2 regions of the Mucilaginibacter robiniae genome follow, and region 2 is predicted to be linked to the other one. Evidence: riboswitches for the same ligand, from Rfam matches in the RefSeq annotation. Region 2 holds a riboswitch; the other holds the start of a gene.
The links. Region 2 has a riboswitch for cobalamin ahead of HH214_RS11475 (TonB-dependent receptor). Riboswitches for the same ligand answer to the same signal wherever they lie in the genome.
Positions count from the first base shown of each region.

Region 1: it holds a riboswitch for cobalamin, as region 2 does, so the genes downstream of both, metE (5-methyltetrahydropteroyltriglutamate--homocysteine S-methyltransferase) here and HH214_RS11475 (TonB-dependent receptor) in region 2, are expected to answer to the same signal.

Region 1 covers NZ_CP051682.1:4,844,336-4,849,129, forward strand. Annotated here, with positions in the region: gene HH214_RS21200 (heavy metal translocating P-type ATPase) at 1-124, opposite strand, end outside; gene HH214_RS21205 (pyridoxamine 5'-phosphate oxidase family protein) at 385-834, opposite strand; gene HH214_RS21210 (metallophosphoesterase) at 1,158-2,339, shown strand; cobalamin riboswitch at 2,515-2,757, shown strand; gene metE (5-methyltetrahydropteroyltriglutamate--homocysteine S-methyltransferase) at 2,940-4,794, shown strand, end outside.
Region 2 covers NZ_CP051682.1:2,567,458-2,572,251, reverse strand. Annotated here, with positions in the region: gene HH214_RS11485 (response regulator) at 1-1,503, opposite strand, end outside; gene HH214_RS11480 (DUF6436 domain-containing protein) at 1,511-2,107, opposite strand; cobalamin riboswitch at 2,384-2,575, shown strand; gene HH214_RS11475 (TonB-dependent receptor) at 2,674-4,749, shown strand; gene HH214_RS11470 (DUF5074 domain-containing protein) at 4,762-4,794, shown strand, end outside.

The DNA of each region.
Region 1 (4,794 bases), 2.3 Mb from region 2:
GTACCTGATAAACCCCTTTGCAGCCTAAGCAACAAAAGCTTTTATCATCCAGTTCGTAATGTGTTTCGTTGCATTCATTGCCACAATGGTAGCAGTCAACTTGTGTAAGGGTATGTACGCCCATCTTTAAGAATTTACTTAATCAAAAATCAGCCTAATTCTAAAAATGGGGAATGATGCCAGTTAAGTAAAAATATGACTAAGATCATATTTACATTACAGCTCACTTAATAACGTTTATCGTTTCTTAAGCTTTTTAATATATTAATAGCATTTTTAAGGATGCTTTAAAAAGTTTAAGTAACTTGGAACAGAACCATTTCACAAGCTAAATTATAAAAAGAGTTAGTCGTTATAACTACCTATTTTAAATTAATTTAACAATTAATCATCTGCTCGTCCAGAAATCGATTCATACTTTATTCTGAAGAAAACCTGTGCAGTGTTTGAATGCAAATCAGTAGATTCAAGCTGATCAGCATTCGGCGACTCGGAAGGAAGGCTTACCCGTTGTCTAATCAAGTATTCAGTGTAGCGAGGTCTCAAATCTCCTAGCTCATTTTCATTAGTTATCTCTTCGTATCTACCGTTAATTACTACACACCTCCAATGATTTGCGTCTCTGATTTCATCCACTTCCAAACAAACAGATGTATGTTTGCGCATCAAATCAATTTTCAAACCCTCCAGTGAGTAACATAAAACGGCATTCTCTTCATAATGGTAATGAATAGGTACTACATAAACTTTAGTTCCGTCGGTACAACCAATACGTGCCAGAAAGTTACTTTTTAAAACTTCTTGAATTTCGGTATCATTAAGTGTTCTTAACATGTTTTCTCCATTTAATTATTAATTGAACAGGATTTGCTAACTATATAAGCCAGTAAACCCTGTTCTGTATTGCTAATTAAATTTGATCGTTTTCTGTTGTTTAAAGAATGTTCTTAATCACAATACCGTATGATAACCATCATACGAATTTACTTATCAGATTCACATAATATATTTAAGTAATTATATATTAATAAGTTAAGTAATATTATACAATATACAAATCACACCTAATGTAATTAGCAGGTCCTATTTAATTTAAGTTTAAAATATTTATAGGGTTCATCCGTCTTTAACTACTGCACTTGCATGCACGTATTTATATGAAACAACGTATTGCTTATATTACACTTATTTGGATTTTAACTGATCTTTACTTTTTCCAAGCTGTTCATACTCTATCCAACAATGCTCTTATAGTATATGGTTATTGGCTAATCGACCTGATACTGGTTGGTGGTATTTTTTACGTAAGCCGTGGGCAACGTATGCGTCAGCACCCTCGGTTAGTTTCGGTGTTAATGGCATTGATGTTACTGGCTGTTGTACCCAAAATATTTGGTTCAACCGTGCTATTGTTGGAAGATATTACCAGACTATTTCGTGGCTTTCCGCCAAGAAGTTATTGGGTTAGTTTAACAACAGTAGTTATTGCTGCTATCCCGTTCTTCGCTTTACTTTTTGGTCTTACGCAAGGACGACATCATTACCAAGTACTTCGTGAAACGTTGGAGTTTGACGACTTGCCGGATGCATTTGATGGTTTTACCATTACCCAGCTTTCAGATATACATTCGGGAAGTTTTACCAGCGAAAAAGGTGTAGGAAAAGGATTAGCCTTAGTTAATGCACAAAAGAGTGACATCATTTTATTTACAGGCGATTTGGTAAACAACAAAGCTTCTGAAATGGACCGATGGATCCCTGCTTTTGCCAAACTTCAGGCATCCTATGGTAAATACTCGGTGTTAGGCAACCATGATTATGGCGATTATGTACAATGGGAAAACCTTGGTGATAAACAAGCTAACCTAAACCAGCTTAAAAAAATACACGAGGAAATTGGTTTCAATTTGCTCCTGAATGAAGCTACACAGATTAAAAAAGACGGACAAGCTATAACATTAGTAGGCGTAGAAAACTGGGGTAAAGGCTTTCATCAATATGGTGATTTGAAAAAGGCCACCGCAAATGTAGCAGACAGTGCCTTTAAAATACTCCTCTCTCATGATCCTACCCATTGGGAAGCGGTTACACTAAAGCACCATCAACCGGTTCATTTAACACTGGCTGGGCACACACATGGTATGCAGTTCGGTATCGAGTTTTTAGGTTTGAAATGGAGCCCGGCGAAATATATTTACCGGAACTGGGCTGGGTTATACAAACAAAACAACCAATACCTGTATGTAAACCGGGGTTTTGGCTTTTTAGGTTTTAAAGGTCGCGTAGGTATCTGGCCAGAAATTACAGTGATTACATTAAAAAAGAAACACATTAAATGAATATCACAATCCACTTATACGTAACAAGTTAAATTACCAACCTCATGTATAACTAAGCATTAAATTTAAGTACAAGCTTGTATTTACCGAAGATAGATTATTGTGTTCCTGTTAAATGATTAGTTAAAATGATATTGCAATCTGTTATCTTTGTGCTAACGTTCTTTACAAGAATAAATCTTCCAGCAGCAAAGGTTTTCGGCGAGAGTCGGAACGAAGAAGGAACCGTGTGCAAATCACGGGCTGTCGCGCAACTGTAAGTTTTACAATGAATAGCAAATAGCATGAGGTAATTTAATTTTCCAAACTGCTATCAGCATTCATTACTGTTAAGCACATGCCACTGTTAGCTATTAGCTTATGGGAAGGCGCTTAATGGAAAACGAGCCAGGAGACTTGCCTATGCTGTTTTAAGACCGATGCTTTCGCGATTGAAGCAGTAGTCCATGGACAAACATGAATGTCATGAACACAAGGGAAGAGTTGCGCCCGATTGTACTGGCTTTCTATTGTTTATTTCTACCCTATTTTCCCGAAAGTGTACCAAAAACGTAAGGAGCATTAATTATCTATTAATGTTTAACCAAAAGTTTTATGCGTATGCTTAAAAACAACCTCGGCTACCCCAGAGTGGGCAGCCACCGACAATTAAAAAAAGCCTGTGAACAATACTGGGCAGGCAAAATTGACAAAGGCGAACTACACCAAGTTGCCCGGAAAATCAAAGAAGAAAACTGGCAGTTACAGATAGATGCCGGCATTGACCTGATTCCATGTAATGATTTCAGTTACTATGATCAGGTACTGGACATGAGCTTGCTATTAGGTGTCATACCTACCCGTTACACTCAGGTAGTATCTAGCGTAAAAGAAAATGACGAGCTTGACCTCTATTTTGCTATGGCTCGTGGCTACCAGAAAGATGGGCTGGATGTTACAGCCATGGAAATGACCAAATGGTTTGATACCAACTACCACTACATTGTGCCTGAGTTTACAGCTAACCAAGAGTTTCGTGTATTTTCAGAAAAGCTTTATGCCGAGTTTAACTACGCACATCAGTACTGCGGCAAAGCAGCTAAACCCGTAATTATTGGTCCGGTATCTTACCTGCTTTTGGGTAAAGAAAAAGAAGAAGGATTTGAACGGATTGATCTTATCAAAAAGCTGGTTCCGGTTTATGTAGAAATCATCAACCGGCTGAAAGCATTAGGTGCCGAATGGGTGCAGCTTGATGAACCTTATTTAGCGTTAGACCTAAGCAAGAAAGAGAAAGAAGCATTTGCCTATGCGTACCAAGCCATCAGCAATCGTATTAGCGGCATCAAAATTTTGGTAGCTACATACTTTGATGCATTGCTGGATAATACTCATCTGGCAGTTAATTTACCTATAGCAGCCTTGCATATTGATTTAGTACGTGCTCCTGGTCAGTTGGATGAAGTACTGGCACTAATTCCTGAAAGATTATCATTATCGTTAGGCGTAGTAGATGGTCGTAATGTTTGGAAAAATAATTATCAGCAATCGTTAGAATTGGTTAACCAAGCAACTGCTGCTATTGGAAGCGACAGGATCATGATTGCGCCATCTTGTTCTTTATTACATTCTCCTTATGATCTTGATCTGGAAACCCAATTGGATTACGGTTTGAAAAACTGGATGGCGTTTGCCAAACAAAAGTTAACAGAAGTAAAAGAGTTATTCGATATCAGCCAAGGAAATACAACTTCATTACAAGCTAATCAGCAAGCTCTTGATACTCGCAGCTCATCAAAATTAGTGCATAAAGAAGTGGTGAAGCAACGCGTGGCTGATATTACTGATACGGATGCTCAAAGAGGGAGTGCCTTTGCTATACGCCAACAATTACAACAAAAGCGTTTTCAACTACCTTTATTTCCAACTACAACAATTGGTTCTTTCCCGCAAACAGATGATATACGCAAGCTAAGAGCTAAGTTAAAAAAGGGCGAGATTACACAAGCAGAGTACGAGCAGGCTATTGAACAAGCTACTATAGATACCATTCGCTTACAGGAAGAAATTGGCTTGGATGTTCTGGTACATGGCGAGTTTGAGCGTAATGATATGGTAGAGTATTTCGGCGAGCAATTAGAGGGTTATTTGTTCACCCAAAACGGCTGGGTACAAAGTTATGGTAGCCGCTGTGTAAAACCACCGGTTATTTACGGTGATGTAAGCCGCCCTAAAGATATGACGGTGCGTTGGAGCAGCTTTGCTGCTGCACAAACTGAAAAGCACATGAAAGGCATGCTAACAGGACCTATCACCATATTACAATGGTCATTTGTACGTGACGATCAGCCAAGATCAGTTACTGCCAACCAAATTGCCTTAGCTATACGTGACGAAGTAGTAGCGCTTGAACAAGCTGGTATCGGCATTATTCAAATTGATGAGCCTGCTATTCGTGAAGGATTACCGTTGCGTA
Region 2 (4,794 bases):
TCTATTGGTTTCATTATCGTCAATAACCAATACCTTCTTACCGGCATACTCAGCCAAATTGTAGGGCTGGTAAGGCTGTTCTACATTCAGGCTTTTTTGTGCAGCAATAGTAAAGCTGAACACAGAACCTACATGTGGCGTACTGCTTACTACAATTTCACCATCCATTAAAGTAACCAGCTTTTTCGAGATTACCAGCCCTAAGCCAGTACCGCCATACTTGCGGGTAGTTGAAGAATCGACTTGGCTAAAAGGCTTAAATAATTTTTCCAGTTTATGGGGCGGTATACCAATGCCAGTATCATGAATAGCAAAGTTAATTATGTGTTTATCCTGCTTATTCAGCCCCATGGTTGTCACTTTAACAATTACCTCCCCTTGTGCGGTAAATTTTACCGCATTGCCCACCAAGTTGGTTAATATCTGTTGTAAACGAACTTTATCACCAATAATCTGCAAGGGAGTGCCTTCTTGTATATGATAAGCCAGTTCGATACCTATTTGGGCGGTTTTAGTAGCAAAAATATCCAGCACTTCTTCAATGCTTTGGCGCAAGTTAAATTCTTCTTGTTCCAGTTCCAGGTTGCCGGCTTCAATTTTTGAGAAGTCGAGTATGTTATTGATAACACCCAGCAGGTTTTCACCGCAGGTAGTTATCGTCTCGGTGTACATACGCTGGTTATCAGTAAGCGGCGTTTCAGCCAGCAGAGCCGACATACCAATCACCCCGTTCATCGGGGTTCGTATTTCATGGCTCATGGTAGCTAAAAAAACGCTCTTGGCCTGATTTGCTTTTTCAGCTTCTTTACGGGCTACATCCAGCTGCTGGTTTTTTATTATTAAATCTTGATTTAACTGCAGCAACTTTTCCGCATTCCGCTCGCGCTCTTCGTGCATTTCCACTTCCTTCTGCATTTCAGAAACTTGCCAAGCCTGAATAATTTGTTTTTTACCATAAACATGCAGCTGGTAAGCCCATAAACCACATATAAAAAATATGACTGTAGTAAAAAACAAGTGTATAATCAGCGTTTGCAGGTCAAAATAAGATAACTGTGTAAAATAAACGTGCGGTACGCCTATATCTTGCAGATAAGCAAAAGTGGCATGATGAATACCCACTACAATGAGCAAAGGTATTTGCAGCTTCCATTTCTGATAGGTAATAAGCACAGCACTACCAATGAAAGCAAAAAAGTGCATCTCGAACATACCATGCATCTGGTAAATGAATTGCGCCAAAAAAATACCAAGAATGCCACTTAATACGTATTGATACCAGTCTGACTCGGGCATGAACCCCTTAACTGAGTAATAGGCCAACAATGATATACCGCTTAAAGTTAAAGCAATAAACCAAGTATCATAAAACCAGGCAAAAACCAAGCCCATAACAAAGCAGCCTGCCAGAAAGTAGTTAATGAATTTATCGGAGCGTTGTTTTACCTCCTGCTCCATTTGTAGCTTTTGTAATTGGTATTCGGTATTTTGACGGTGCGGCATATATAGGTTATAATTTACAACCTGGCAAGCTACACCCATAAGCACGGGTAGCAAACAGGCTGAATCGGATCGGATCGTGTTGTTTTAGCAAGTTTTCGAGCGCTATGCGCGCGTAAGCGGTTTGGCTATCGGTACAGTAACGGCTGTTATTGTAATTACCCCGGTAGTAAAGTTGTCTGCTGCTATTCAGAATAGCCGCCTGCGGAGTTGAATATACGCCGCAAGCTATTGCCAGTTGTGGCGCTACAACAACCGGGATATGCAAATCATACTTCTGCTTTACTTGGGCAGGGGTATAATATTTATCGGTCAGTAACACTACGGCAAAGTTTACCTGGTTACCGTATTGTGTAATTAATTCTTTTACGTGTTTAATATTGAACTTGGAACAAGGGCAATCCGGATTGAAGAAATGCAGCAATACAGGCTTATGATTTTCAAAACTAAATTGAAACCCTAAGTTTATAGCTGTACCATTTTTAACAGGAACATAATGATCAGGTACCGGCGTAGGCAAACTGTATTTATATTGGTTGTACCACAATATAGAAGCAACTGCGCCGAACAGCACAACAAGCCACGTAAATACAATAATTTTTTTCAAAACGACAGAAGCAACAAGTAATTCTAAATAAATCAGGATAAAGGTTTACGCTGGTAGCTTAACTGAGATTTCAATTGACGGGAGTTCCGGAAGAAAATACCCGGTTCGGGAATTAAAGATCAAAGATTGTTGTACCGTATTCTGATTACGACAAATACATTCCATCAGTTTCGTTACACTAATGTTACATTCTGCTTATGACGATAAAATGGCAAATAATACTTTTTAATTAATTGCTATACCCATAAGTTAATCGGCTTTTAAGTAATAAAATTTTATCTTTGCACCGCTTTTGGTTTCCGGCACATGCTCGGAATTAAAAGGGAATCTGGTGTAAGTCCGGAACTGTCCCGCAGCTGTAAGCTCTTTTAACTAAGGTTCATTCTGTAGTCACTGTATGCGGCAAGCACACGGGAAGACGAACCCAGGGGAGCAAGTCAGAATACCTGCCTCAGGCACTTTATAATTCATAGCTTTCGTGGATTGAAGCTGGAATAAATTACTTTTCGTGTATTTCATTGTTGGTGTACAAAATTCGGGCTGCTGTGGGTAACTGCTCACAACACATGAAATTAGCTGTGCTTTACGCGCACTATAAGCGCACAGGCCATTGTGTAACTTTTTGGAGGCTGCTGACGTTTTTTGCCGCAGGGGCTTGTTGCTGCCCTCAGGCTTCGGCCCAAATATTACCGACGGTGAAAGACACGTTGAAAAATAATCAACTACAGGAAGTGCGCGTACGTGCCATCAAACCCGATATTCGGGCCGCATCGCCTACACCTGTACAAATACTTAAAGGTACAGAACTAGAGCGTCTGAACAGCTTTTCGGTAGCTGATGCCCTGCGTTACTTTACCGGGGCCGAACTGAAAGATTATGGCGGTATAGGCGGATTGAAAACTGTAGATGTACGTAGCCTGGGCACTAACCACACTGGCGTGTTTTATGATGGTCTCCCCATCAGCAACGCGCAAAATGGGCAAGTAGATTTAAGTAAATTCTCGTTAGATAACATTGAAGCTATTGAGTTATACAATGGGCAGAAGAGTGCCATTTTTCAGCCAGCTCAGGCATTTTCGGTAGCTAGTTCTTTATACCTGCAAACTAAACAGCCACACTTTGCAACTGATGAGCACACGCATATCAAAACCACTTTGAAAGTGGGCTCGTTCGGGTTGTTTAACCCGGCCATATTGTGGCAGCAAAAGTTATCAGCAAAAACTTCCAGCACTATAAGCGTCGAATGGATACAAGCTAATGGCCGGTATAAATTCAGGGAAACAAATGGCACTTACGACACCACTGCGGTACGACACAATGCCGACATTAGCGCTATCAGAGCAGAAGCCAGTTTGAACGGTACGCTGGCAGATAGCAGTACCTGGTTGGTAAAAGCGTACCTGTATCACTCCGACCGCGGACTGCCCGGGGCGATTGTAAAAAACCGGTTTGATTATGACGAACGCCAATGGGATGGCAACTACTTTACACAAGCTACTTATCAAAAAAATATAGCCTCATGGTATAGTCTTCTGCTGAACGGCAAGTATGCATTGGATGATACCCGCTATCTGAACCCACACTATGCCAACCTGCAAGGTTACCTAGACAACCACTATCAGCAACAAAATGCTTACCTGTCAGCAGCCAACCTTTTTCATGTTACGCCGCAATTAGATGTAGATTTTTCGGGCGATGTGCAATGGAGCCAGTTACGCAAGCTGGATAATGATTTGTATCGCTTTGTTTATCCTACCCGATATACAACACTCACCGCTCTATCGGCAGATTATCATTTAAGCTGGCTAAAAATACAAGGTACGCTGTTAGGTACTTTTATTAATGAAAAAGTAAAGTTGTATGAGGGTGCAGCCAACCGGCAGGTGTTGTCGCCTTCTTTATCAGCCATATACCAGCCTTTGGCTTCTGACTTTGCTATACGAACCTTTTACAAGCACACTTTCCGAATGCCGACTTTTAATGATTTGTATTATACCTTAATTGGCAATACCAGTCTGAAGCCGGAATATACTACGCAATATGATGTAGGTTTTACTTACAATAAAACGATACCTATAGGCATTCTGCAACAATTGTTGATTACTACTGATGCCTACTACAACCGTGTAAAAAACAAGATTGTTGCCATACCTACCACCAACCTTTTCCGGTGGACGATGCTGAACCTGGGTTTAGTAGATATCCGCGGATTGGATGCAAGTATCAAATCAGGCTGGCAAATTGGAGCCGCTACCTTATTACATGTCAACCTTAATTACACCTACCAGCGTGCGCTGGATGTAACGCCTCCACCAGATAACTCACCTTATCAGGGACAAATCCCTTACGTGCCTAAACATAGCGGCTCAGCAGTTTTGGGAGTAGAGCACCAGCAACTTAGCTTTAATTACAGTTTTGTATATACCGGAGCGAGGTATAATGCAAAAGATAACCTGCCGGTTAATTATGTACAGCCCTGGTACACACATGATGTATCAGCTACTTATAATTATCCTTATCATAAAAGTATGATCAAACTCACCGCAGAAGTTAATAATTTACTAAATCAGTATTATGATGTAGTGCTTAACTACCCCATGCCGGGTCGATCATACCGGGTTACACTAAGTTTTAATTATTAAAAGTATTTATCTATGACAATAAGCAAACCTTATAAAAAATTCCTA